Regions from separate parts of the Kitasatospora sp. NPDC090308 genome, predicted to be linked through region 3. Evidence: riboswitches for the same ligand, from Rfam matches in the RefSeq annotation. Region 3 holds a riboswitch; each other region holds the start of a gene.
The links. Region 3 has a riboswitch for cyclic di-AMP ahead of ACIQVD_RS32110 (transglycosylase family protein). Riboswitches for the same ligand answer to the same signal wherever they lie in the genome.
Positions count from the first base shown of each region.

Region 1: linked by a shared signal. The riboswitch ahead of ACIQVD_RS25665 (transglycosylase family protein) and the one ahead of ACIQVD_RS32110 (transglycosylase family protein) in region 3 are both predicted to bind cyclic di-AMP.
Region 2: linked by a shared signal. The riboswitch ahead of ACIQVD_RS03760 (peptidoglycan DD-metalloendopeptidase family protein) and the one ahead of ACIQVD_RS32110 (transglycosylase family protein) in region 3 are both predicted to bind cyclic di-AMP.
Region 4: linked by a shared signal. The riboswitch ahead of ACIQVD_RS01880 (NlpC/P60 family protein) and the one ahead of ACIQVD_RS32110 (transglycosylase family protein) in region 3 are both predicted to bind cyclic di-AMP.

Region 1 covers NZ_JBIVXY010000013.1:28,191-33,577, forward strand. The annotation lists gene ACIQVD_RS25650 (glycine hydroxymethyltransferase) at 1-1,223, shown strand, start outside; gene ACIQVD_RS25655 (pyrimidine/purine nucleoside phosphorylase) at 1,495-1,776, shown strand; gene ACIQVD_RS25660 (MFS transporter) at 1,897-3,291, opposite strand; cyclic di-AMP (ydaO/yuaA leader) riboswitch at 3,796-3,963, shown strand; gene ACIQVD_RS25665 (transglycosylase family protein) at 3,967-5,193, shown strand; gene ACIQVD_RS25670 (CapA family protein) at 5,216-5,387, opposite strand, start outside.
Region 2 covers NZ_JBIVXY010000001.1:865,750-871,136, reverse strand. The annotation lists gene ACIQVD_RS03780 (biotin transporter BioY) at 9-605, shown strand; gene ACIQVD_RS03775 (ribose-5-phosphate isomerase) at 677-1,162, shown strand; gene ACIQVD_RS03770 (PP2C family protein-serine/threonine phosphatase) at 1,414-2,616, shown strand; gene ACIQVD_RS03765 (hypothetical protein) at 3,011-3,205, shown strand; cyclic di-AMP (ydaO/yuaA leader) riboswitch at 3,577-3,728, shown strand; gene ACIQVD_RS03760 (peptidoglycan DD-metalloendopeptidase family protein) at 3,734-4,744, shown strand; tRNA gene ACIQVD_RS03755 (tRNA-Gly) at 4,889-4,962, opposite strand; tRNA gene ACIQVD_RS03750 (tRNA-Pro) at 5,123-5,196, shown strand.
Region 3 covers NZ_JBIVXY010000023.1:12,386-17,772, reverse strand. The annotation lists gene ACIQVD_RS32115 (AMP-dependent synthetase/ligase) at 1-1,358, opposite strand, end outside; gene ACIQVD_RS32110 (transglycosylase family protein) at 1,729-3,060, opposite strand; cyclic di-AMP (ydaO/yuaA leader) riboswitch at 3,066-3,235, opposite strand; gene ACIQVD_RS32105 (hypothetical protein) at 3,703-5,387, shown strand, end outside.
Region 4 covers NZ_JBIVXY010000001.1:439,971-445,357, forward strand. The annotation lists gene ACIQVD_RS01875 (NlpC/P60 family protein) at 1-864, opposite strand, end outside; gene ACIQVD_RS01880 (NlpC/P60 family protein) at 1,072-2,169, opposite strand; cyclic di-AMP (ydaO/yuaA leader) riboswitch at 2,180-2,333, opposite strand; gene ACIQVD_RS01885 (C40 family peptidase) at 2,733-3,773, opposite strand; gene ACIQVD_RS01890 (NYN domain-containing protein) at 3,958-5,337, opposite strand.

The DNA of each region.
Region 1 (5,387 bases), on a different contig from region 3:
GCACGCCGGGCCGCCGCTTCTACGCGGGCTGCCGCAACGTGGACACCGTGGAGGAGCTGGCCGCCGAGCACGCCCGCGAGCTGTTCGGCGCGGAGCACGCGTACGTGCAGCCGCACTCCGGGATCGACGCCAACCTGGTGGCGTTCTGGGCGGTGCTGTCGCAGCGGGTGGAGAGCCCGGCGCTGCGGCGCGCCCAGGTCCGCAACGTCAACGACCTGAGCGAGCAGGACTGGGCCGAGCTCCGCCGCGAGCTGGGCAACCAGCGGATGCTGGGCATGTCGCTGGACGCGGGCGGGCACCTCACGCACGGCTTCCGGCCGAATATCTCGGGCAAGATGTTCGAGCAGCGCAGTTACGGGACGGACCCGGCGACCGGACTGGTCGACTACGACGAAGTCCGGCGGATCGCCCTGGAGTTCAGGCCGCTGATCCTGGTGGCCGGGTACTCGGCGTACCCGCGGCTGGTGGACTTCCGCCGGATGCGGGAGATCGCGGACGAGGTGGGCGCGACCCTGATGGTCGACATGGCGCACTTCGCCGGCCTGGTCGCGGGCAAGGTGCTGACGGGGGACTTCGATCCGGTCGCGCACGCGCAGATCGTCACCACCACCACGCACAAGTCGCTGCGCGGCCCGCGCGGCGGCATGGTGCTGTGCACCTCGGAGCTGGCGGAGCACGTCGACCGGGGCTGCCCGCTGGTGCTCGGCGGCCCGCTGTCGCACGTGATGGCGGCGAAGGCGGTGGCGTTCGCGGAGGCGCGCCGCCCCGAGTTCCAGGTGTACGCCCGGCAGGTGGTGGACAACGCCCGGGCGCTCGCCGAGGGCCTGCTCAAGCGCGGCGCCCGGCTGGTGACCGGCGGCACCGACAACCACCTGGTGCTGGCGGACGTCTCCTCCTACGGGCTGACGGGACGCCAGGCGGAGGCGGCGCTGCTGGACTCCGGCATCGTCACCAACCGCAACGCCGTCCCGCAGGACCCGAACGGCGCCTGGTACACCTCCGGCATCCGGCTCGGCACGCCCGCGCTGACCACCCGCGGGCTGGACGCGGCGGAGCTGGACGAGGTCGCCGAGCTGATCCACACCGTGCTGACGGCCGCCGCGCCGGTCGGCTCCTCGAAGGCGCAGTACGCGCTGGACGAGGCCGTCCGCGACTCCGTCGCCAAGCGCGCGGTCGACCTGCTCGCCGACCACCCGCTCTACCCGGGCATCACGCTCGGCTGATCCTCCCCTCCCGGCGTCCCCGTCCGGACGCCTCCCGGCCCGGCCCGCCGCCACCCCGGCGGGCCGGGCCGCCGAACTCGCCGCGCCGCGCGCCGCGTTCCGACCTGCGGCGGAGACGGGCCCGACGGCGGCGGGGGCCACCGTCGGCCGGTGACCAACCAGCGGACGCTCCCGGCAACCGAGCTGCTCGCGCCGATAGGCTCGCCCCCGCCGCGGCCGGGCGCGCGACGCGCCGGCCGCCGTTCCGCACCCCTTCCGCAGGAGAACGCGCATGCTCAAGGTCAACGAATACTTCGACGGCACGGTCAAGTCGGTCGCCTTCACCTCGGCCGACGGCCCGGCGACCGTCGGCGTGATGGCCCCCGGCGAGTACGAGTTCGGCACCGCCGCCCCGGAGGTCATGCACGTGGTCAGCGGCGCCCTGACCGTGAAGCTCCCCGGCACCGACGACTGGCGGACCTTCTCCGCCGGTGAGCACTTCTCCGTTCCGGGTGACAGCAAGTTCCACCTCCAGGTCTCGATCGACACGGCCTACCTCTGCGAATACCGCTGATCCCCTCCCGCTGACCACCGCCACACAGCCACCGCCGCAGCCGCCGGTCCGGTCGCCCCGGCCGCGACCGGGCTGGGCGCGGCGCGCTGTGGTGGGCCGGTGGTCAGCCGTGGGTCACGCTCACAGCGCCGCCTCCGCTTCCGGAACGGGCTCCCGGCGCCCGGCGGCTCCCGCCACCGTCCCCGCCGCCGTCCGGACCCCGGGCGCGGGCTCCGGCTCAGGTCCAAGTCCGGCCGCCGGCTCGGGCTCCGGCTCGGGAGGCCGGCTCGCCGGCAGGTGACGGACCGCGGGGAGCGCGAGCAGGACGAACGCGACCGGGACGGCGAGGGCGGTCATCCCGAACAGCGTGGGACGCACGCCGAGGCTCTCGGAGAGCGGACCGGCCAGCACCAGCCCGAGCGGCATCAGGGCGACGGCGATCAGGTGGTCGTAGGAGCTGACCCGGGAGAGCACCCGCTCCGGTATGTGCACCTGGAGCGAGGTCTCCCAGAGCACGAAGAGCAGGGACACGCCCACGCCCGTGACCGCCTCCAGGGCGGCGATCACCCAGACCGGCGCACCGGAGCCGATGATCGCGGCCTGGCAGGAGGCGACCGCCATCGCCACCGCCGCGACGGCCATCGGGCGGACCGGTTTCCACCGGTAGGAGCACACGTCCCCCACGATCGAACCGAGGCCGAAGGCGATCACCACCACCGTCCAGGCGTTGGCGCCGCCCCACTCGCGCTGCGCCAGCACCGGCCCGAGCACGAACACCGAGGGCAGCACCACGACGTGGTAGACCGCCATGGCGAGCATGCTCGACCACACCCACGTCCGGCTGCGCACCTGCTGCCAGCCGATCCGCAGCTCGGCCAGGAACCCGGGCCGCTCGCCCCGCTCGGCCCCGCCGCCGGCGCCGTCGACGCCGCCCGCCGCGACCGCGCCGTCGACCGCGCCCAGCCGGGCCAGCACCGCGGCACTGACCGCGAAACTCGCGGCGTCCATCGCCAGCGCACCCCCCGGGCCGACCGCCGCGATCAGCAGACCGGCCAGCGCCGGGCCGACCACCAGGCCCGTCGACTGGACGAACCCGCTCAGCGCGTTCGCCTCGCGCAGCCGATCGGCGGGGACCAGCAGGGGCAGCAACCCGGTGGAGGCGGGGAGGAAGAAGGCGTCCGCGACCCCGAACAGCGCCATCAGCAGCGCCAGCAGCCCGACCCGGGCGGTGCCGGTGAGCAGCAGCACCGCGACGGCCGCCTGGACGGCGCACCGCAGCAGGTCGGAGGCCAGCATGATCCGCCGTCTCGGTATCCGATCCGCCCAGACGCCCCCGACCAGGGTGAACACCAGCAGCGGGAGCAGCCCGGCGGCCGTCACCAGCCCCACGTCGACGGCCGAGCCGCCGATCGACAGCACGGCGAAGGGCAGCGCCACGAACGACACCCGGTCTCCCAGGGTCGACAGCGACTGGCCGACGAACAGCCTGGCGAACTGGCGCTCGGTGCGGAGCACTTCAGGAATCAGGGCACCCACGGAACCTCCCCAACGGACTCGACGGACCTGACGGACCTGACGGACCTGTCGGACCTGTCGGACCCGACGAACTCGACGGACCCGGCCACGCGCCCACCGGAACAGCGAGCAGGGCGATCGTAGGAAGCCCGCCGACCCCCTGTCGCATCATTTATCCGCAACGCGCCGAATGCACCGTTTGCACCCAACTCGACTACCCTCAAAGGCAGTTGGCGGGCGAGAGCCGCCGACACCACCCCGTCGGAGCACCGGCCTTCCCCGCTCCCTCCCACCCCAATCCCACCGATCGGCCAGACTTCTCCCACCGATCCGCCGGCCCTCCCCTCGTCCTCCCGCCCGATCTCCCGTCAACAGGTCGTCCACACACCACGCAGGACCCGACGTGACGAGGGCGTGATCCGGGCGCGACGCGCTTGTGATTGCCACGTTCGAGTGAATAGGCTCGCCCCGGCTCGCACCGCCGGGCCCCCGCACGCGACAACGCCGAGCCCTGTCCACCGCGCTGCGGGTCGACCACCAAGACCCTTGGGCAGGGACGGGGGAACCACGATTGTTGCCGTCCCCCACGGCTAGGGGTGAAGCCGTCCGCACCGGGTGACCGGGGCGCGACGGCCGGGCCTCCCTCCCGGCCCGAACCCGACAGCTCACCCCGTAGGCGTGCGGAGAGGATCTCGCATGCTCTTCACGGGTTCGGGACGCCACCGCCGGCAGGGTCCGGCGGAGAAGGCGGCCGAGCGGGCGATCGCGGCGGCCGGCGTGGCCGGTGTCGGCATCGCCCTGCCGCTGCTCGCCGTCACCGGCGCACACGCCGCCCCCAGCGCGGTCTGGGACCGGGTCGCCGACTGCGAGAGCGGAGGGAACTGGAGTTCCGACGCGGGCAACGGCATCTACGGCGGCCTGGGGATCACCGCCCAGCGCTGGAACGACTACGGCGGCACCCAGTACTCGGCGCTGCCGAACGGGGCCACCCGCAGCCAGCAGATCGCCGTCGCCGAACGCATCCTGGCCACCGAGGGCCCCTCGCCCTGGTCGGCGTGCGCGGACGACGCGGGCCTGAACACCGCCAGCGCGCCGGGCGTGGTCGACGACAACGACTCGGCGGACGAGACGGGTTCGCTGCGCGGCGCGCGCGGCGTCGCGGCGGTCAACTCCGCCCCGGACGGCAGCACCGTCCCGGACGGGAAGAGCACGCCGGTGTTCTCCGGCCTGCCCGGCTACGACCCGGTCTCGCACGTGTACTGGTACGAGAAGAACGGCGCCTGGTTCTGGACCAGCCACCAGAGCCTGTACGAGCGCTACATGCAGCTGACGCACCCCCAGCCGCACCCGAGCGCGCCGACCACGACCACCCCGGACCCGACCGTCCCCACCCCGAACACCCCGAACGCCCCGGACGCCTCGGCCACCCCGACCGTCCCGCCGGTCCCCCCCACCGACCCGGCCGCTCCCGGCGACCCCACCGACCCGACCGCCTCGCCCAGCCCGAACACGCCCACCGACGGCAGCACCGGCACCAACGACGGGAACGGGGGCGGCCTGCTGCCCACCCTCCCGGTCACCCCGTCGCCCGGCCCGTCCACCGGCACCGGCACCGGCAGCACCCCGGACGCGTCGCCCGGCGGCGGCACCACCACCGCCCCGGGCGCGGGCAGCGGCACGACCGCGCCCACGGACGCGTCCACCACCCCGGCGGCCCCGACCACCCCGGCGGCCCCGGCTCCGGCAGCGTCCCCGGCCCCGTCCGCGCAGCCGTACACCGTCGGCCCCGGCGACACGCTGGCCTCGATCGCCCGCAGCAACGCCGTGGGCGGCGGCTGGTCCGAGCTCTACAAGTCGAACCAGCAGCTGATCGGCGAGAACCCGGACCTGATCCGGCCCGGCCAGGTGCTGGACCTGGGCTGACGGACGCCCGGACCGGCCGCCGTCACTTCGGGACGGCGGCCAGTCCGGTGCAGCCGCGCAGGCCGTCGCGGCGCTGCTGGGCGGCCTTCGCGGCGCTGCCGTTCTGCGGGACGGGCACGCCGCGGCCGTCGATGTGGGCGGGGGTGAAGGTCTCGCCGGTGACGCGGCCGTCGGCGGTGACGGTGATCGTGGTG
Region 2 (5,387 bases), on a different contig from region 3:
GAGCAGCCATGGCCATCGCCGCGCCGACACCCTCCACCGCCGTCCTCGCCGACCTGCTGCCGCAGGCGTCCACCCGGCTCGGTGCGCGCGCCCGCGACCTGGCCCTGGTGGCCGGCGGCGCCGCGCTGACCGGCCTGGCCGCGCAGCTGTCGGTGCCCGTCCCCGGCTCGCCGGTGCCGGTGACCGGGCAGACCTTCGCCGCCCTGCTGGTCGGCACCGCGCTCGGCGCCCGCCGCGGCGCCGCCGCCCTCGGCCTCTACCTGCTGGCCGGCGCGGCCGGCCTGCCGTGGTTCGCCCAGGGCACCTCCGGCGCGGGCCTGGCCACCCTCGGCTACGTGATCGGCTTCGTGGTCGCCGCCGCGCTGACCGGCGCGCTGGCCCGCCGCGGCGCCGACCGCGGCCCGCTGCGCACCGCGGGCGCGATGGTGCTCGGCAGCCTGGCCATCTACGCCGTCGGCGTGCCCTACCTGGCCTTCGCCCTGGACGTCCCGCTGTCCGAGGCCGCCCACCTCGGTCTGTACCCGTACCTGGTCGGCGACGCGCTCAAGGTGGTGCTCGCGATGGGCGCCCTCCCGCTCACCTGGAAACTGCTCGGCCGCCGCTGACGCCGCGTCACCGCCGCCGGGTCCGCGCCCCTGCCGGGGAGCGGACCCGGCGGCATGTCACACTCGTGGTCATGCGCGTCTACCTGGGCTCCGACCACGCCGGATACGAACTGAAGAACCACCTCGTCGAGTGGCTGAAGGGGGCCGGGCACGAGCCGGTCGACTGCGGCCCGCACGTCTACGACGCCGAGGACGACTACCCGCCGTTCTGCCTCCGGGCGGCCGAGCGCACCGCCGCCGACCCCGAGGCGCTGGGCGTGGTGATCGGCGGCTCCGGCAACGGCGAGGCGATCGCCGCCAACAAGGTCAAGGGCGTCCGGGCCGCCCTCGCCTGGAGCGAGCAGACCGCGGCCCTCGGCCGCGAGCACAACAACGCCAACGTCATCTCGGTCGGCGGCCGGATGCACACCCTGGACGAGGCCACCAAGTTCGTCGAGGTCTTCCTCAACACCCCGTACAGCGGCGAGGCGCGGCACACCCGCCGGATCGACATGCTGTCCGAGTACGAGACCACCGGCGAGCTCCCGCCGATCCCGGCCCACCACCCGCAGGGCTGAGCCGACGGGGGACGCCCGCCCGGGCGTCCCCCGCCGCACCCCGCACCGCAGCAAGCACGGCTCGGGCGCACCGCGCCCAACTCGCGGACGTCCGGCCCCGGTTCGGCCGCTCCGCCGGTCCGCCCGCGGAGGACCCCCGCCCCCGGACACGTCCCGGGCGGCCGAAACCCGCCGGGCCCGCCGCCCCGCGTTGCACCCGGTGCCACCCGCCCCGTCGACGCGGGCACCGGCGGTGGATAAGGTCGGTCCCCATGGCCGGCAGCGCGCGTCCCAGTGCGACGGGCCGGGACGGCGGACCGTCCCGCGAACCCGTGACGGCCCGGCTGCGCACGGCGCTGTACCGGGCCCGGCGCAGGCTGCGCCGCACCGGGGTCGACTACTTCCGCGGCGACGGCGCCGACTGGTGGGCGTTCGCCGCGCTCGCCCTGGCCGTCCCGCTGCTGGTGCTGCTCAACATCCTCGTCCCGGACTGGGCGCCGCCCACCGCCCTGGTCCTGCCGGTGCTGGCCGGCGCGCTGCTGCTGCGCCCCGGCACCCTGGTGCTGCTGTACGCCGCCGCGGCCGCCGGGCTGATCACCGAGTCCCTGGTGCACACCGGCGAGCGGGTGGCCAGCCGGCAGCCCGAGGCGTACGCCCACGGCGTCACCCCGGGCGCCGCCCTGGTGGTCGGCGCGGTCGGCGTCGCCGGACTGCTGGTCGCCCAGTTCCGCCGCCGGATCGGCGTGCCCTGGCGCGGCGGCTCCACCATGCTCTTCGACCTGCGCGAACGGATCCGGGTCCAGGGCCGCGTCCCGCAGCTGCCCGACGGCTGGCACACCGACACCGCGCTCCGCCCGGCCGGCGGCCAGTCCTTCTCCGGCGACTTCATGGTCGCCGCCCGCACCGGCCCGGTGCTCGAAGTCGTCCTCGCCGACGTCTCCGGCAAGGGCATGGACGCCGGCAGCCGCGCCCTGCTGCTCTCCGGCGCCTTCGGCGGGCTGCTCGGCTCGCTGCCCGCCCACGACTTCCTGCCCGCCGCCAACGGCTACCTGCTGCGCCAGGACTGGGAGGAGGGCTTCGCCACCGCCGTCCACCTGGTCCTCGACCTGGACACCGGCGAGTACGAACTCCTCTCCGCCGGGCACCTGCCCGGCATGCACCGGCTGGCCGGGGCCGGCCACTGGGAGGTCAAGGAGGCCGAGGGCCCGCTGCTCGGCGTCTACGACGGCGCCAAGTTCGAGGGCGCGCGCGGTACTTTGGGCCCCGGCGACGTGCTGATGCTCTGCACCGACGGCATGGTGGAGATCCCCGGCCGGGACTTGGGCGAGGGCATGGACCGGCTGATGGGCGAGGCCGACCGGCTGGTCGCCACCATCCCGGCGGCCGGGCGCCCCGGGGCCGCGGTCCGGCTGATCGACAGCGTGGCCAAGCACGTCAACGACGACCGGGCGGTGCTGCTGGTCTGGCGCCGCTGACCCCGCCGGGCGCGGACGCGGCGGGCGCGGTGAGCACGGAGCGCCCACGGAGTGTCAAACCCCGACGTTGATCTTCGGCCAATTCCCCTGGCATACCCGGCCGGTGGGCACCGACCCGGTCTGCCTGCCGGTTTGCCGCGGCAGCTGCCGCGAACCGCCTCCCGCCGACGCCCCGTCAGGACCCGTCCGCTATCGTCGCGGTCGGCGAAAATCAGTCCCACCACCCGGGTTGGGGCCCCCGGTGACGGGGCAAGTCCTTTACGCAGTCCGCACGAGCGACCACACTGAGTCCGGATGGAGTGGTGGGGACACGGGGGGCAGGGGCCGGTTTCCGCCTGGAGCCGTCGCCGGTTCCGACCTGAACCCCCGCCATGAATCGAGGAAGTGAGTCCCGGTGGCCTTCTCCGTCTCCGCCCTTGTCCTGTTCGGCGTCATCGTCTTCATCTTCATCCGCAACAAGCAGTTGAAGGGCGGACACGCCATCATCGCCGCGCTGTTCGGATTCATGCTCAGCCAGTCGACCATGGCCGGGCCGATCCAGCAGTTCCTCAACTCGATCTCCAAGGCCATCTCCGGCATCGCGGGCTGACCACCCCGTCCGGCCTCGGGGAGCACGTTCCGACGGGCGGGGGCACCCCCGTTCCGGACCGCACCGCTGCCCGCGGGTGACCAGGCTCACCCGACCCGTCACGCCAGGTCAGCGCCCAGGTGCACGCAGTGGCCGACGTCGCCCGCTGTGTGCGGTTCGTGGGCGCACCGTCATGATCCCGTACGCGCACCGCAGCCCGTCGTCGGCGGAGCGTGACCTGGCGTACCGTCAGCCCCCTCCCGATCACGGGAACGGGGCTCTTCGGCGCTTGCCAGCTCCGCGAGCCGTGGGTTTTGCTTCCTCCGCAGCCCGGACATCGGCCGGGCTGGCCATCGAGCGGAACGCCTAGTCCTGCCGCCGTTCGGTGCCGACCAGACACCACGCCACGGCAGGAGCGGGGGAACCACAGGTAGTACGCCGGGCCCGGAACGCACGGGACGGCTCGGGGTGAAGCCGCGGAGACGCGGCCGGGCAACTCTCGCCCGAACCCGACAGCTCACCTCGTAGGCGTCGGAGAGGAACAGCTTCATGTCCGTCCAGGGCAAGCACCGCAAGCCGCGCCTGACCACCATCGCCCGCATCGCCATCGCCGCCGGCGTGGTGGGTGCCGCGGTCGGCCTCCCGGTCTCCGCCGCCTCCGCGCACGGCACCGCCGACCACCAGGACGGCGGCCGCCAGTGGGCCAACGTCTCGGTCGACGCCACCCCCGTCGCCGACACCACCGGCCACCCCGCCGGTGACGCCGCCGCGCAGACCTACAAGGTCGCCGCCGGCGACACCCTCTCGAAGATCGCCACCGCGAAGAACGTGGACGGCGGCTGGGAGAAGCTCTACCAGGACAACCGCTCGGTCATCGGCGGCAACCCGAACCTGATCTACCCCGGCCAGCAGCTGAGCGTCAACGGCCAGGCCGCCCCGGCGACTTCGGCCACCACCTCCTCGGACGCCGCGGCCACCGCCGCCGCCCCGAAGGCGCAGGCCAAGACCGAGGCCCCGGCCAAGGCGAAGGCCGAGACCCCGGCTCCGGCCCCGGCCAAGGTCGAGGCCAAGACCGAGAAGTCGTCCTCGGCGAAGTCGTCGACCGCCACCGCCTCCACCGGTTCGAGCAGCGCCGGCTCCGCCGCGAGCTCCTCCTCCGGCTACGTCGCCCCCGCGCCGGGCAGCGTCACCACCGGTTACAAGGTGGCGGGCTCCAGCTGGTCCAGCGGCTACCACACCGGCATCGACTTCCCGGTCTCCACCGGCACCAGCCTGAAGGCGATCGCCAACGGCACCGTGGTCTCGGCCGGCAACGGCGGCGCCTACGGCAACCAGGTCGTCATCAAGCTCGCCGACGGCAAGTACGCCCAGTACGCGCACCTCTCCTCGATCTCCGTCTCGGCCGGCCAGTCCGTGACGGCGGGGCAGCAGATCGGCCTGTCCGGCGCCACCGGCAACGTCACCGGCCCGCACCTGCACTTCGAGATCCGCACCACCCCGGACTACGGCTCCGACATCGACCCGGTCGCCTACCTGGCGGCCCACGGCGTCAACGTCTGATCCCCGGCACCACCCCCCGGAGGCCCCGCGCGACCCACCGCGCGGGGCCTCCGGGCCGTCCGCGGGGCGGGAGCGCGGGGCCGGTGCGCCGGAGGGGGAACGGCGACGGCCCCGACCGCTGGGCGGTCGGGGCCGTCGGCCTCGTGGAGCGGGTGACGAGAATCGAACTCGCGTGACCAGTTTGGAAGACTGGGGCTCTACCATTGAGCTACACCCGCAGGGAAGCGCCCTCCGCCACCGTGCGGTGGTGAGGACTGGCCCAGCGTACCTGGTCGGGTCGGTGGATTGCACACTCCTTCCCGTTGTCGGCTCGTCCCCGGCTCGTCGATATCGCCCCGGTCGGGGGCGGGTCGACGTGTACTCTTCTGCTCGGCACCACGGGGTGTGGCGCAGGTTGGTAGCGCGTCCGCTTTGGGAGCGGAAGGCCGTCGGTTCGAATCCGGTCACCCCGACCGCGTGCGGCAGGGTCTCGTCGGCGGGCGGGGCCCTGTTGTCGTTGCGGCCCCGTCGTCGTCGCGCCCCGCCGCCGTGGTTCCGCCGCCGTGGTTCCGGGCCCCCCGGGCTCCCGGCCCCCGGTGCCGGGCACAGCCGCTTTCGTGGTACCGGTAGGATGGATCGCTGGCGGTAGTACGGACAGCAATGC
Region 3 (5,387 bases):
TGACCGCCGGACAGGAACACCTCGCCGTCCTCGGCGATCCGCACCGCGCTGCCCGGCACCGGCTGCCCGACCGTGCCCGGACGCGGCCGCAGCGGCGGGTTCACCGTGGACGGGCCGCTGCTCTCGGTCAGCCCGTAGCCCTCGTGCACCAGCACGCCCGCGCCCGCGAAGAACAGCAGCAGCTCCGGGTCGATCGAGGAGCCGCCGCTGATCGCGTACCGCACCCGGCCGCCCATCGCCGCCCGCACCCGCCGGTACACCAGCGCGTCGTACAGGCCGTGCGCCAGGCGCAGCGGGAGCGGCACCGGGCGGCCGCCGGCCAGCGCGTCCAGCTCGGCCCGGGCGTGGCGCACCGCCACCGCGGCCGCCCGGTCGAACACCTTCACCGCGCCCTTCGCCTGCGCCTCGGCCCGGCCCAACTGGTGGATCTTCTCGAACAGGTAGGGGACGCCGACCAGGAAGGTCGCGCCGAAGGAGGCCAGGTCCGGTCGCAGGTCGGCCGGTTTCAGGGAGGGGCTGTGGCCGATCCGGACCCGGCCGTACACGCAGGTCACCTGGATCATCCGGCCCAGCACGTGCGCCAGCGGCAGGAACAGCAGGGTGCACGGCGCCCGGCCGGTCGCCTCCTCGAAGACCGGCCCCAGCAGGGCGTGGCAGTTCGCCGCCTCGGTGAGGAAGTTGGCGTGGGTGAGCAGGCAGCCCTTGGGGCGGCCAGTGGTGCCCGAGGTGTAGATCAGCGTCGCCTCGTCCGCCGGGCCCCGGGCCCTCCGGCGGCGGTCCAGCTCCTCGGCGGGGACGGGGCGGCCGAGGGCGGTGAGCTCGCCGACGGCGTCCTCGTCCAGCCGCCACAGCGGGACCGTGCCGCCGGTGCGGGCGATCGCGACGGTCAGCACCTCGGCGGTTCCGGCGTCCTCCGCGAGCGCCAGCACCGCCCCCGAGTCCCGGACGATCCACTCCGCCTGCTCCACCGAGGAGGTCGGGTACACCGGCACCACGCACGCGCCGGCCGCCCAGGCGGCGAAGTCCAGCAGCGTCCACTCGTACCTGGTCCGCGACATCAGCACGATCCGCGCGCCGGGGCCCACCCCGACCGCGACCAGGCCGCGGGCCACCGCCGCGACCCGGTCCGCGAACTCCCGCGCCGTCACGTCCCGCCAGGAGCCGTCCGGTTGACGGCGCGTCAGCACCACCGCCTCCGGTGCGGCCTCCGCGTTGCGGAACGGCAGGTCGCCCAGGCTCCCGTCCTCGGGCGGTGGCACCAGGTACGGGGACCGGGCCTCGACGACCCGCCCGCCGGTGCGGAGCACCTCGACGGATGGGCGGGCGGCGCGGGCGGCCCGGGCGAGGGGGTGTGCCATGAGCGAACTCCCTTGGGTGGGGTGGGGGTTCGCCCAGGGTAGGTACTCGCCGGTAAACTTACTAGACGGTAAGTTACTTGACAGTCACGGAGGTTGCGGGCTCCGGGGCGCCCCGGTCGCCCGCCGGGGGGTCAGCCCTCTGCCGCGGCGGGGGCCCGGGGAGGAGGCGCTCGCCGTCCCGGCGGCCGGCGGCGCCGACGCGCACCATCACCTCCAGGGCCGGGTCCGCGTCCGGCGTGATCGTCGTCTTCGCCACGGTGCTGCTCCCCGGGCGTCGGTCGTCGGTCGTCGGGCCTTCTCGGGCCGAGGACAGGCCGCTGCCCCCGGGGCCGACCAGGGTCCCCGGGGGCAGCGGCGGTCGTGCCCGCGATCAGACGCGGCCCGCGAAGTCGGGGGCCCAGTTGGCGACGGTCTCGGTGCGGACGCCGGCGCTCGGGTTCGCGGCCTCGACGTACTTGCCGTCGCCGACGTACAGGGCGACGTGGTAGACGCCCGAGTTCGAGCCGTTGTTCGACCAGAACAGCAGGTCGCCCGGCTGCAGGCTGTCCAGCGAGACGCGGGTCGAGTAGTCCGCCTGGTCGGCGGCGACGCGCGGCAGGCTGATGCCGGCCTGGCGGAACGCGGCCTGGGTCAGGCCAGAGCAGTCCCAGCCGCCGTTGCCGGTGCCGCCGTAGACGTACGCCTGGCCGACCTTGGACAGCGCGAAGTCGATCGCGGCGGCCTTGGAACCGGTCGCCTTGGCGGCGGTGGTGGTGGTGCCGGCGGTCGTGGTCGCCGCGGTGGTGGCGGTCGACGCGGTGGCGGTCTGCGTCGAGCCGGTCGACGACTTCGCCGGGGCGCCGGACGGCTTGGCGGAGGAGCGGTTGTTCGTCCAGGACGAGCCCTGGGCGGCGGAGGACTTGGTGGCGGACTTGGTGGCGGAGGGCTTGGTGGCCGGCGCCGACTGCTGCGCGGTGGCGGACCCGCCGAGGGAGAGCTGCTGACCCGGGTAGATCATGTCCGGACCCTCGGTGAGGACCGAGCGGTTCAGGTCGTACAGCTTCTGCCAGCCGCCGTCGACGTGCTGGTTCTGCGCGATCGCGGACAGCCAGTCGCCCGCCGCGACGGTGTAGGTGCCGGCGGCCCGGTCGGTGGTGGCGGCCGGGGCGCTCTGCTCGGCCTGCGGCTGGGCCTGCGACGTGCCCTGCGACGTGCCCTGCGACCAGCCGTGCTGGGACTTGCCCTTGCCGCCGGACTGCGGCTGCGACTGCTGGGCCTGCGGCTGCTGGGTCTGCGACTGCTGGGTCTGGGCCGGGGCCTGGGTCTGCGCGGAGCCGGAGGTGTTCACCTCGGGGGCGGCGCCGCCCTTGGTGAGGCCGGCCTGGATCGAGCACACCGGCCAGGCGCCGGGGCCCTGCGAGGCCAGCACCTTCTCGGCGACGGAGATCTGCTGGTCCTTGGTGGCCAGGTCGGCGCGCGAGGCGTACGCGGTGCCGCCGAACTCCGCCCAGGTGGAGGCGGTGAACTGGAGGCCGCCGTAGAAGCCGTTGCCGGTGTTGATCGACCAGTTGCCGCTGGACTCGCACTGCGCGACCTTGTCCCAGGTCGAGACGGTGGCCGCGGAGGCGACGCCACCGGTCAGGCAGGGGATCGTGAGTCCGATGCCGACGACACCGGTGGTGGCGATCAGGCGGCGGGCGCGCTTGGCGCTGATGGGCAGCATGAAGAAGCGTTCCTCTCCCACGCCTGCGAGGTGAGCTGTCGGATTCGGGCTGGAGTTGCCCGGCCGCGCGCACCGTGTGGTGCGCCCGGCTTCACCCCAAGCCCCGTGCGGTCCTTCGACCGCCCGGGGCGACTTACCTGGTTCCCCCGCCCCTGCCGTGGTGCGTTGTGCATGAGCCGGCCCACCCGGCGGCAGGACTCGGCGTCCCGGGTGAGCTGGGTCCGTGTGTCCACGAACGTGGGCAGGAGATTAAGCGGAATTCAGCGGAATCCGCAAATGCCGGTGACGGGCGTCACAGGGCTCGGAATGGGCGATCAAGGAATGTCCGGCGAACTCCCGGACGGGTGGCGGAACCTGGCCGGGCGTCAGCCGATAAGCGATCTTGTGTCCGTTTTATGGCTCTATGTCGAGTTGTGGGTGAATATTCATGTTTGGCGGCATTCGGCGTGGGTCATTTGCCTGGTTGGGGCGGTATGTCCATCCGGTGGGTGCCGTGCGGGGCGCCCCGACGTGGGCGTCGAACAGGTGGCTGACCGTACGTCAGAATGCTTAAGCGAAAGGGAACCGGCCGCTTTCCGGCGGTCGTTCCGCCTATGCTTCCCCCGACGAATCTGGGTCGCGGGCCCCGGAAAGGCGGTCGTGGTGGAACAGCAGCGGAACGGCGAGCAACCCCCGGCGCGGCACCGGCGCCCGCCGGTCGGGCGGCGCAGGATGCTGACCTGGCTGGCGGTCGGGACGGCGACGGCGCTCGGCGGGGGAGTGGTCCTGCGGCAGTCCCTGGCGGGGGCCGACGAGCCCGCCGCCCGGCCCGGGCCGCTCGGCGTCGGCACCGGCGCGCCGCCCGGCCACCAGCACGGCACCGCCGCCCCGCCGCCCGCGTCCGGCAGCCCGCAGCCCTCCGTGCCGCCCCCGGTGCTGGACGGCGGCGGCCGCAAGTGGTCGGACGCCAAGGGCTGGGGCGGCAAGCCGCCGGGCCCCGGCAGCGCGGTGCGGATCACCGACAAGGTGGTGCTGGACGCCGACGCCGAGGTCGGCTCGCTGCTGGTGGAGCGGAGCGGCTCGCTGGTCTTCGCCGCGGACCGGACGCTGACCCTGGCCAGCGCGGGCAACGTCGAGGTGCGCGGCGTCCTGGCGCTGGCCCCCGACGCCGCGCACACCCACACCCTGCGCTTCCCGCACGTCGACGAGCGCCGCTTCGCGGGCGGCGGCATGACCGTCGTCGACAGCGACACCGGCCTGTGGGTCACCGGCCAGGGCTACCTGCGCCTGGACGGCGCCCCCCGCACCGCCTGGACCCGGGCCGCCACCGACCTCGGGCCCGGCGACACCGCGCTGAAGCTGGCCGCCGCCCCCGAGGGCTGGCAGCCCGGCGACGAACTGGCCGTCACCCCCACCGCGCCGCCCGACACCGAGGACTTCTCCACCGCGTACGACCTGGTGACCGTCGCGCGGGTCGACGGCGCCACCGTCACCCTGACCGCCCCGCTGCGGCACGCCCACCCCCGGGTGGCGCTCGGCGGCGGCGCGACCTTCGGCGCGGAGGTGCTCAACCTCAGCCGCAACGTCCGGGTCGAGGGCACCGCGCAGGGCCGGGCGCACGTCCACCTCACCTCCAGCCGCCCGCCCGACGTCCGGCACGCCGCGCTGCGCTGGCTCGGCCCGCGCGCCGACGGCAAGGACACCTGGGAGGGGAAGCCGGTCACCGAAGCGGTGCTGGGCCGGTACGGGCTGCACTTCCACATGCTGCTGGACACCTCGCGCGGCACCGTGGTCGAGGGCGTGGTGGTCCGCGACACCGGCAGCCACGCCTTCGTGCCGCACGCCAGCCACGGCATCACCTTCCGCGGCTGCATCTCCCACGAGACCTGGGAGGACGCCTACTGGTGGGACGGCCCGATCGACACCCGCACCCCGCAGGGCCCGTCCGACGACATCGCCTACGAGGGCTGCGTCGCCTCCCGCACCGTCTTCGAGCCCGACCCGCGCGGCTACCGGCTCACCGGGTTCAGCCTCGGCGCCGGGACGGGCTCCTCGGCCCGGGACTGCGTGGCCGTCGGCGTCCAGGGCGCCACCGGCGCGTCCGGCTACGAGTGGCCGGAGACCAGCGAGGGCGTCTGGACCTTCGAACGCTGCCTGGCGCACAACAACCTGGAGAACGGCGTCTTCGTCTGGCTGAACGCCGAGCACCACCACACCGTCACCCAGTACGCGGCCTACCACAACGGCGGCTGGGGCATCGAGCACGGCGCCTACCTGAACGACTTCGACTACACCGCCTCGGTGCTGTACGGCAACGCCGCGGGCGGCGTCGCGGTGCACGCGCTGGG
Region 4 (5,387 bases), on a different contig from region 3:
CGAGGTCCGCGGCAGGGTCACTCCGGCCTGCCGCCACGACCAGTACATCAGACCGGAGCAGTCGAAGGTGCCGGGGCCGGTCGATCCGTAGACGTAGGGGGAGCCGATCTTGGAGATGGCGGCGGCCAGCGCGGCGGCGGCCCGGTCGGAGGAGGGCGGCTGGTCGCCGAGGTCGATCCGGTCGGTGCCGCGGGTGGCGCGCTGCCGGGCCGCCCGGGCGTCGTCGGCCGTCAGCCGGGCCCGCTCGGCGGGGGCGAGGCCGTTCAGCAGCCGCTGGGCCTTGGCCAGCCGCTCGCGGACCTCGTCCTTGGCGGCGGACAGCCGCTGCCTGGCCTGCTCCAGCTCGTCGAGCTTGGCGCCGGCCTCGTGCCGCCGCTCGTCGAGCCGCCGGGCCCGCTCGGCCAGCTCGCGCAGCCGGTCGCCCTGCCGGGCGGTGGCCTGTTCGAGCGAGCGGGCGCCGGTCAGGTAGCCGGCCGGGTCCTGGTCGAGCATCAGCCGGACGGCGGGGTCGATGCCCTGGGACCGGTACTCGGCGGCGGCGACGGCGCCCAGGTCGCCGCGCATCCGGTTGAGCTCCTCCTGCCCGGCGGCGACCTGGTCCTGGAGGGCGCCGGCCTCGGCCTGGAGCCGCCGCTGCTGCTCCAGCGCGGCGTTGCACTGCTCGGAGGCCCGCTCGGCCTCCTCGTAGAGCTGGTCGACCCGGGCCTTGACCTCGCCGCGGTTGGGCGGGTCGGCGGGGCTGAGCGGGGCCGCGGCGGCCCCGCCCACGGTCAGGCCGAGCGCGCCGGTGGCGGCGGCGGTGAGCGCCAGGGCGCGGGCGAGGCGCTGGACGCCGGGCAGTGGGGTGCGGCGGGGCACGGACACGCGCGACGGCTCCGTTCTGCGGCCGGCCTCCGCCGCCGCCCGCGGTCGGACGGCCGTCCTCGCGGGGGCCCGGGGGCAGAGGTTAGCGATTCCGACCGATCCAGTCCAAACCCTGACAGCACCGAATATTTGACCCCTAATCGGGCATCCGAACGAGAGCGGCCCGGCACCCCGTGCGGGGTACCGGGCCGGGGCCTCGACGGAGCGTCAGATCCGGACGATCCGGTTGATCGGCATCGCGGTCGCCGACTCGTAGCGGACCTGCGCGCCGGTGTGCGGGGCGTGGATGATCTGCCCGTTGCCGACGTACATGCCGACGTGGTGCTGGTCGCCGTAGTAGATGATCAGGTCGCCCGGACGGGCGTTGGCGATGTTGGTGCCGAGGCTGGTGCCGGCCCCGGCCTGCGCCTGCGAGGTGCGCGGGATGGACACCCCGGCCTGCTTGTAGGCCCACTGCATCAGCCCGGAGCAGTCGAAGGTGCTCGGCCCGGCCGCGCCGTAGGAGTACCAGCTGCCCAGCTTGGAGGCCGCCGCGCCGACCGCGTTGCCCGAGAAGCTGGAGGACGCCGGGGCGTTCAGCTCCGCCCGGCCGCTGTCGCGGGAGGCCCGCTGCTGTTGCTGCTGCTGTTGCTGCTGCTGCGCGGAGTCGGCCTTCGCCTTGGCGTCCGCGGCGGCCTTGGCCTCGGCGGCGGCGAGCTGCTCGCGCTCCTGCTGGGTCAGCGTGTTGAGCAGCTCCTGGGCCTTGGCCAGCTTCGCCTGGACGTCCTCCTTGTCGGCCTTGAGGGCCTTGGTGGTGGTGTCCAGTTCGGCGAGCTTGGTCTCGGCCTCCTTGCGCTGCGCGTCGAGCTTGGCCTGCTCGTTCTGGAAGGTCTTGAGCAGGTCGGCCTGGGTGGAGCCGACCGCGTTCAGCGCACCAGCCTGGCCGAGGAAGGTGTCCGGGCTGCTGGAGAGCATCAGCTGCATGGTCTGCGGCATGGTGCCGGTGCGGTACTGCTCCGCGGCGATGCCGGCCAGCGACTCCCGGGCGGAGGTCACCTGCTCCTGCTGCCGGGCGAGCTGGTCCTGGAGCTGGCCGACCTGCTTCTGCAGGTCCTGCTGCTTCTCGACCGAGGCGTTGAGCGCCTCCGTCTTCACCTCGGCCTGCTCGTTGAGCTCGTCGACCTGGGCCTTGACCTGGTCCTTGGTCGGCGCCGGGTCGGCGTGCGCCCCGCCCTGGGCGGAGAGCGCCACGGCAGCGGCGGCGGTGGCAGTGAGAATCGAGACCCGGGCACGGCCGACGGGCTTGGGACGGCGATGGGACGCCACGAAGGCGGACTCCTTCTTCCTCACACCGCCTACCGGGTGAGCTGACGGGTTCGGGCTGGAAGAGATGCCCTACGGCGCTTCACCGACCGCGCGCGGCGGTCGGCCCGGCGCCGATTCACCCCGGGGGAACGTGGTTCCCCGGCTCCGTTCGACAGCACCCCCGCAGGGGTATCCCCGTCGGCAGACCCGGTGTTGACGGTCTGCCCGCTGCGTCACGGACTCGGCGGCGACCTCCGCCGCCGCCCCCCTTGGGCGATCGACACTGCGGTGGTCGAAGCACGACCCTAGTAACCGATCCGTGATCCGTTCAAATCCTTGTCGGAAAAAAATCTGATTCTGAATCAAATACCTCGACACTTATGACCGAACGTGATCGGTTCACTACCCAGCACGGAGCAATTCTCACCCTGCGGCCGGAAAACACCACACCCGGGCGTGTCACGGATCACAGCAGGATCCCGACCCGCCCGGGCGTGTCACAGTGCGTCAGTTGTCGCCCGGTGAGGCGTTTGTCCGATTCGCCGGGCCGTCGATCAGCCCCGGCCGGACCCGACCCGCCCCGGTCAGACCCGGCGGATGGTGGAGATCGGCAGGGTGTCGACCTTCATCGTCTTCACCACGTCACCGGTGCGCGGCGCGTGCACCACCAGGCCGTTGCCGATGTACATGCCGACGTGGTGCCGGTCGCCGTAGTAGATGACCAGGTCGCCGGGCTGCGCGTTGTGCCAGTCGGTGCCCACGTTGGTGCCGTAGCTGCCCTGCGACTGCGAGGTGCGCGGCAGCGAGACGCCGGCCTGCTTGTACGCCCACACCATCAGGCCCGAGCAGTCGAAGGTGCTCGACCCGGTGGCGCCCCAGACGTACGCCGAGCCCTGCTTGCCGAGCGCGGCCGCCACCGCGGTCGCCGCGTAGCCGCTGGCCGGCGGCAGGGTGGACGGGTCGACCCGGGAGGCGCTGCGCGAGGCGGTGCCGCCGCCGGAGCCGCGGAGGATGGAGGCGCGGTCCGCGGCGTTCAGCTTGGAGAGCAGCTTCTGCGCCTCGGCGAGCTTGGCGTTCACGTCGTTCTTGGCGTCGTTGAGCGCCTGGGTCTGGCTGTCCAGCTCCTGGAGGACCTGGGAGGCCTCCTGCTTCTGCTGGTCCAGGCGGCGCTGCTGGTCCTTGAGCGACTTGAGCGTCTCGGCCTGGGTGCTGGCCGCCTGCCCGAAGGAGGTGGCCTGGGTGAGGTACTGGTCCGGGTTCGAGGAGAGCATCAGCTGCATCGACGGGTCGACGCCGCCCTGCCGGTACTGGTCGCCGGCCACCGCCGCCAGCCCGGAGGCCAGCTCGGTCAACTGCTCCTGGCCGCGGGCCACCTGGTCCTGCAGGTCGTCGGCCTGCTTGCGCAGCTGGTCGGCCCGCTCCTTGGCGCCGTTGTACTTCTCGGCGGACTGCTCCTGCTCCTCCAGCAGCTTGTCGACCTGCGCCTTCACCTCGTCCTTGTTCGGCTGGGCCGGGGCGGCGTGCGCGCTGGCCTGGGCCGTCAGGGCGACCGCGGTCGCGGCGGCAGCGGTGAACACGGAGATCCGCGCACGGCTCGGCTGCTTGGGACGGCGGTGGGAGGCCAAGGGGGAGCTCCTTCTTCCTGCTGGACTCACCCCGACGAGTGATGGTCCGGAATATAGGTTTGACGCCAGACCCTAGTGAAGTCCCTGCCTCCGCGTCCACTCCCGGGGGCTTCCGGATGCCCGCCCCCGCCCCCTTTCACGGGACCGTCACACTCCGGCCGCCCGGGGGCCCGCTGACCGCCCCTCAGCTGCGCGCCAGCCGGTTCAGCAGCAGCACCGAGGCCACCGGCCGCGCCCCCGCCGTGCGGACCCCGTCGGCGACCTCCCGGTCGGCGGAGACCACCACCACCGGACGGCCCTGCGGCTCGGCCCGCACCAGCCGGCGGATCAGCTCGTCCGCGGTCTCCCCGGTCCGGCTGAAACGCACCCGCACCCCGCGCGGCGGGGCCATGATCACCGGCACGTCCAGGTCCTGGCCGTCGAACACGCAGGTCACCTCGGCCTGGGTGCGCTGGGCCAGCATCGCCAGCCCGCCCAGCAGCCGCATCCGCTGCTGCTCCAGCGGCAGTTGGGGGTAGCCGGTCTTGGTCACGTTGTAGCCGTCCACCACCAGGTGGACCTGCGGGATGGCCAGCAGCTGGTCCAGCAGCGCCGGGTCGTCCTCGGCCAGGCCGCGCCGGGCCACGTCGTGCGGCGAGGCCGAGCCGGGCTCCACCGCCTCCACCAGGTCGGCCGGGCGCAGCGCGGTCACCGGCAGCGCCAGCTCGCGCTGGAGGCCCTGGGCCGACTGCAGCACGCTGTCCAGCAGCAGCCGCAGCCGCATGTCCTCGACGCTGCGGCCCTCCCGGGCGGTGCGCCGTCCGCTCTCCACCGCGGCCTCCAGCTCGGCGACCCGGTGCCGCAGCCGCCGGGCCTCGCTCTCGGCGGCGCTGCGCTCGGCGGCGGCGGCGGCCCGCGCCTCGGCCAGCTCCCCGGCCAGCCGGCGGTTCTCGGCCTGCGCCCGCCGGGTGTCCGCCTCCAGCGAGCGGACCTTCTTGCGCAGCGACTCCGCCTCCCGGCGCACCCCCTCGGCCTCGGCCCGGTGCCGCTCCAGCTCGCCGCGGGCCGCGGCCCGGGCCTCGGCCAGCTCCTCCTGGAGCTTCTCGGCCAGCCGGGCGGCCTCGGCGGCGGCGCCCTCGGCGTCGACCCGCTCGGCCTCCTCGCCGGCCTCCTCCACCAGCCGGGCCCAGCCGGACGGGCGGACCAGGTAGGCGGCGGCGGCCACGTCCATCGGGTCGGCGGCGGCCGGGACGGCGCCCGACTCCAGGGCCTGCACCAGGTCGGGCTGGCCGAGCCGCAGCCGTTCGGCTATCCGGACCCGGAACGCCGGGTCCGACTCCAGCGCGGCGGCCAGCGCGGTCCCCGCGTACTTGGCCCGCCGGGCCGGGGTGAACTTGGCGTACGGGCGCAGCGAGGCGGGCAGCTCGCCCGGGGCGATGCCGCCGAGCGCGTCCGAGGCGATGCCGACCACCCGCCGGCGCACGCCCTCGGGCAGGGGGCGCCCGGCCGTCTCCGCCGCGTCGTCCCGGGCCGGGGCGGGCGCGGTCCCGTCCGGGCCCGCCGGCGCGTTCGCTGCCTCCGCCACTGTCCTCGGCTCCGATCCTGGTCCTGGCGGGCCCTCCCGGCGGGTGCCGG